Companilactobacillus allii: one gene and its partner. Each later gene encodes a partner of the first gene's protein in a complex. Links are inferred from orthologs where the notes say so. Each region holds a gene or a part of one and is shown on either strand. Other genes may lie near its edges.

Region 1 (3,112 bases):
TTTTAAACGAGAAGATATTCTCCCATTGATAGCTTGAAGAGTTTTAATTTGTTGATTAACTTGTGTCTGTTGCCTTTTTAACATATCTTCCAATGTAGAAATATCACGAGCATCAAAAAAGTTCTTAATATCACTAATAGGCACATCAAGGGCACGCAAATACTTGATGACATTCAATCGTTCAAATTCAGCTGTGGAATAATAACGATAATGTGTTTTGGAATCCACTTTGGCGGGCTTTAAAATACCGACCTCATCGTAATAACGCAGTGTTGGTATTTTAATATCATATATTTTGGAAAGTTGTCCAATTGTAAATAATTGATCCATTTCATTCCCTCTATTTTTTAAAAATTGTAGCACAAAAAAACTAACCATTCCTACGTTGGCATAGGAATGGTTAGTTTTGTTTTGTTTTTAAGTTATTGTCTAAGTAACTTTTTTAGTAGTTTGTTTAAGATTTAAATATTTTTGGATCTATCGGTTCATTTATTTTTTGAAACGAGTTGCAAGAACCAGATTCCTGCGCTCGCTACGTATAATCGAACTAGTGCTTTGCACTACTTCAATTATCCTAGGCGATGCTCAAAATCTAGCGGGTTCTTTTCACTCTCTTTTTGAAACGAGTTACATGAACCAGATTCCTGCGCTCGCTACGTATAATCGAACTAGTGCTTTGCACTACTTCAATTATCCTAGGCGATGCTCAAAATCTAGCGGGTTCATTCCACTCTCTTTTTGAAACAAGTTACATGAACCAGATTCCTGCGCTCGCTACGTATAATTGAACTAGTGCTTTGCACTACTTCAATTATCCTAGGCAATGCTCAAAATCTAGCGGGTTCTTTTCACTCTCTACATCATTCCGCCCATACCGGCAGCTGGATTAGCACCTGCGGCTGGAGCTGCTGGTGTATCATCTGGTTTGTCAGCAACAACAGCTTCTGTTGTTAATAACAATGCAGCAACACTAGCGGCATTTTGTAATGCTGAACGTGATACTTTAGTTGGATCAATAATTCCGGCGTCAACCATGTTTTCCCATTTGTCAGTTGCAGCATTGTAACCAACTTCTGGTTTTTGACCCTTCATATGTTCAACTATAACTGAACCTTCCATACCAGCATTTTCAGCAATTTGACGTACTGGTTCTTCAAGCGCTCTAACAACGATGTTAATACCTGTTTGAATGTCGCCTTCACTCTTAACAGCCTTAACTGCATCTATAATATTCAAGAATGCTGTACCACCACCTGCAACGTAGCCTTCTTCAACGGCGGCACGTGTAGCGTTCAGTGCATCTTCAATTCTATATTTGCGTTCTTTCAATTCTGTTTCAGTAGCAGCACCGACTTTAACAACAGCAACACCACCAGCAAGCTTAGCTAAACGTTCTTGTAACTTCTCACGGTCAAAGTCTGAAGTTGTTTCAGCAATTTGCTTCTTGATTGTTTCAACACGTTCGCTGATAGCACCCTTGTCTCCAGCACCTTCAACGATTGTTGTATTGTCTTTTGTAACTGTAACTTTACCGGCTGTACCTAATTGATCCATAGTTGTGTCTTTTAGTTCAAGACCAAGATCAGAAGTGATAACTTGTGCGCCTGTTAAAGTAGCAATATCTTCCAATTGTTCCTTACGACGATCACCAAAGCCAGGTGCCTTAACGGCAACAACATTGAATGTACCACGAATCTTATTCAAGACTAGTGTTGGTAGTGCTTCACCATCAATATCATCAGCGATGATCAACAATGCCTTACCTTGTTGAACGATTTGTTGTAACAATGGCAAGATATCTTGAATACTTGAAATCTTCTTATCAGTGATCAAGATGTAAGGATTATCTAAATCAGCTTCCATCTTGTCGTTATCTGTAACCATGTATTGTGAAATATATCCACGATCAAATTGCATACCTTCAACAACATCAAGTGTTGTATCAATACCCTTTGATTCTTCAATTGTAATAACACCATCGTTACCGACTTTTTCCATAGCGTCAGCAATCAACTTACCAGTTTCTTCACTAGCTGATGAAACTGAAGCAACTTGAGCAATATCTGACTTTCCAGCTACTTTGTGTGAAATCTTGTGTAGTTCATCAACAGCAGCTTTAGTTGCCTTTTCGATACCAGTTCTAATACCAACAGGGTTAGCACCTGCAGTAACGTTTTTCATACCTTCTTTGATGATAGCTTGAGCCAAAACTGTGGCTGTAGTAGTACCATCACCGGCGATATCATTTGTCTTTGAAGCAACTTCGGAAACAAGCTTTGCACCCATGTTCTCAAAATGATCTTCTAATTCAATACTCTTAGCAATAGTAACACCATCATTTGTGATCTCAGGTGAACCATAACTCTTTTCAAGAACAACATTTCTACCCTTAGGTCCGATAGTTGTCTTAACTGTGTCAGCCAACTTATTGACACCATCTAACATTTTTGAACGAGCATCTTCTGAGAATTTAATTTCTTTTGCCATACTTTCACACTCCAATAATTTTTATTAATTTAATAATTTTAATTAATTATTTTTCAACGATTGCCATGATATCTTTTTCGTGTAAGATTAAATAATCAGTGTCATCAAACTTTACATTTGAGCCAGCATACTTATCGAAAAGAACCTTGTCGCCAACCTTAATGTGCATTGGTAATGTCTTTCCATCTTCTGTTATTGAGCCTTCACCTACAGCAACAACCTCTGCTGTTTGTGGCTTTTCTTTAGCGTTGTTAGCAAGAACAATGCCGCCTACTGTCTTCTCTTCTTCTTTATCGACTGTTACAATAACTCTGTCTCCAAGTGGTTTTAACAATTTGAATGCCTCCGATGATTAATATTTATTTTTAATTTAGCACTCTAAGTTACTTCGTGCTAATCACATGTTTTATATTAACATTTTATTGTGAACATGCAAGTATTTACCTTTATGAAAATAGGAGAAATTATGAAATATTCAACAAATCAATTTTTAACATTATTAACATACATCGCTTTGCTATTTGTCGGCTCAATTTTATCAATGGCAAAAGTCACTGGGTCCGCTTACTTCTTAGTAATCACAATAGCCGCTGTTGTAGCAACAGTTGTCATGATCTACTTAACT
Region 2 (3,032 bases), 1.5 Mb from region 1 along the record:
AATCCAAGAAAAATCAGACTTATATAGATAACACGATTGGGAGCCATTTTTTTGATCAATGATCCAGCCCAAAACGATCCAATGATCCAGACAACTGAACTTGGTGTTACCGCAAAGCCTCCCATAGAAGGACTTAGTCCGAGAATTCCTTGCATCCATGTTGGAATATAAGCTTCAAATCCAATCAAAAAACCACTTACTAGTAATGCAATAATATTTTGAATGATAAATGTTTTATTTTTAAATAATTGTAATGGCAAGATTGGATCTGCCACTCTTTTTTCAACTTTAATAAACAAAAATACTGAAATAACTGAAACAAGTACTAATCCGATAGGAATAAATACATTGGCAGAACTTAGATTTTGTAAAGCTAACATTAATGGTAAAAGTATCAGAACTAATAATGCTGTTCCGGTGTAATCAATTTTCACCTTATCATGTTCTCGCTTCTCTTCTTTTAAGAAGATCCAAATTAAAGCCATTGTGATCAATCCAACAGGTAAGTTGATCAAGAATATCCAATGCCAACTCAATTTTTCAACAATGAATCCACCTAGTAAAGGAGCCAAAATTGCAGCTATTCCCCACGCCGAACCATTGAATCCAAGAATCTTGGCACGTTTATCCAATGGATAAATATCAGCAATAATTGTAAATGTTAGTGGCTGGATAGCCCCTGATCCTAATCCTTGAATAACACGTGCCATTATCAATGTCATCATTGAATTAGACATTGCACAAAGCGTTGATCCCACGATGAATAATCCTAGTCCAAATAACAAAACTGGTTTACGCCCTATAATATCTGATAATTTACCATAAATTGGTGTGGACACGGCTGTCATTAACAAATAAATTGAGAAAACCCAATTCATTAATTTAACCCCATGTAAACTTCCAATAATTGTGGGCATAGCCGTTGAAACAATCGTTCCTTCGACCGCCGTCATAAATGTAGCAATAAAAATTGCTGTGGTAACAATTGCTATATTTGATTTATTTTTTTGTTCCATTAAAAATAATTCCTCCCCAAAATCTAAAAATTGCAAAAAAAAAACAGAGACTCCTTTAAAAGCAATTGCTTCAAAGGAACGCCTCTGTAATCACCTACTAATCCTTGAAGAAGCTCTTGATGTCATCAACCTTATCAAGTTCTTCCCATGGAAGTTCAATATCTGTACGTCCAAAATGGCCATATGCAGCTGTTTGTTTATAAATTGGTCTTTGCAAATCAAGCATCTCAATAATACCCAATGGTCTTAAATCAAAATACTTATCAATGCATTCAACAATCTGTTCTTCTGAATAATCACTGGTACCAAATGTATCTACGTGAATTGAAACCGGTCTTGCAACACCAATGGCATAAGCAATTTGGATTTCAACCTTTTCAGCGATTCCAGCGGCAACAAGATTCTTAGCGATATATCTTGCAGCATAACTAGCAGAACGATCAACTTTAGTTGCGTCCTTACCTGAAAATGCACCACCACCATGGCGAGCAAATCCACCATAAGTATCAACAATAACTTTTCTACCAGTTAGACCAGAATCACCTTCAGGTCCTCCAATAACAAAGCGACCAGTTGGATTAATCAAAAACTTAGTCTTATCATCAATTAAATTACTTGGCACAACTTCGTCGATAACGTATTTTTTGATATCTTTTTGTACTTGTTCTAGAGTAGCTTCAGCTTTATGCTGTGTACTTAAGACAATCGTATCAACACGTATTGGCTTGTCGTTTTCATCGTATTCAACTGTTACTTGTGACTTTGCATCTGGCATCAAGTAGTCAATTGTTTTGTTCTTTCTAACTTCTGCGGTTTTACGCATAAGTTTATGAGCTAATGAAATGGGAAGTGGCATGTATTCTTTAGTTTCGTTTGTAGCAAAACCAAATACAAAACCTTGATCCCCAGCACCGATTTGATCCAATGGATCATAATCTTTATCTTGTCCACGTTTTTCAAGCGCATCATCAACACCTTGTGCAATATCAGGTGATTGTTCGTCAAGTGCAACTAGAACAGCACAACTATTACCATCAAAACCAGGATTTGTACCATCATATCCGATTTCTTTGATAGTATTACGAACAACGTTTTGAATATCAACATAAGCCGATGTTGAAATCTCACCGACAACCAATACTAAGCCAGTAGTAACGGTTGTTTCGCAGGCAACACGTGCATCTTTATCTTTAGCTAAAATGGCATCAAGAATCGCATCACTAATTTGATCTGCGACTTTATCTGGATGTCCTTCTGAAACAGATTCAGAAGTAAATAAGTAATTCTTTGACATATTTTTTTCCACCTTTCGGTTACAGGGCTTCTCCTTTTACGGCAAATAAAAAAAGGATCCCATCAGGAACCTCTTAATAGATTAACACAGATTTAATTCAAAACAAATTTTTTTCATGAAAATATTGAATTGACGATGTCCGTTTTCTACATTAATATAATTTTATAAAACAAGGAGTAGTTATGGCCAATTTAAAGTATAAGAAATTAATTGTATCTGTTATCGAGTTCATCAGTTATCACGTTTTCCCATTTATTTTTATCTTCACTCATAGTTTAGGTAACTACACTATAAATTGGTTTCTCGCCATTATGATAGCTATGATTGCCTTTTATAAGGAATATATCCGAACACTAAAGCCCAATATGTATTTCAATGGACTTTATAGTGCAATTTACGTAATTATAATTTTCTTATCGTTTAGAAGTTTAAATATCAACGTTATTATCTTGATATTCATTCAATTGATGCTCTTATTCCTAACCAAATACATCAGCGAAAAATACAAACTGATTCAGATACTTATTGATAGTTTTATCATACCAAGCTTTATGTCAATTGCCATAGCGTATACATATATGCATTTTGTCTCATTTACCTTCGTGGTTCCACTATTACTAGTGAATATTGCAGCGATTTTAGTAGATTATTTCGATGGCGGAAAAGCTGACTATGCTCAATTAGTAACACTAGTCGTTCTAACTTTGGTATTATTCTTATTA

What was found.
Region 2: the proteins of groL (region 1) and metK are in contact, whole or in part, in a cryo-EM structure (PDB 8P4O), measured with the Escherichia coli proteins. The link is inferred for Companilactobacillus allii from one-to-one orthologs.

What each region holds. Positions count from the first base shown.
Region 1 is NZ_CP019323.1:45,318-48,429, forward strand. The notes cover bases 172-3,036. They hold groL (chaperonin GroEL), read right to left. Parts: upstream 2,488-3,036; coding sequence 856-2,487; downstream 172-855. Other genes in these bases: BTM29_RS00220 (MerR family transcriptional regulator), read right to left, coding at 172-330; groES (co-chaperone GroES), read right to left, coding at 2,534-2,821; BTM29_RS00235 (CPBP family intramembrane glutamic endopeptidase), read left to right, coding at 2,954-3,036. Also shown: more of BTM29_RS00220, read right to left, coding at 1-171; more of BTM29_RS00235, read left to right, coding at 3,037-3,112.
Region 2 is NZ_CP019323.1:1,570,583-1,573,614, reverse strand. The notes cover bases 213-3,032. They hold metK (methionine adenosyltransferase), read right to left. Parts: upstream 2,311-3,032; coding sequence 1,114-2,310; downstream 213-1,113. Other genes in these bases: BTM29_RS07600 (hypothetical protein), read left to right, coding at 2,493-3,032; BTM29_RS07610 (MDR family MFS transporter), read right to left, coding at 213-1,016. In the rest of the region: more of BTM29_RS07610, read right to left, coding at 1-212. UniProt on the Escherichia coli protein: Catalyzes the formation of S-adenosylmethionine (AdoMet) from methionine and ATP.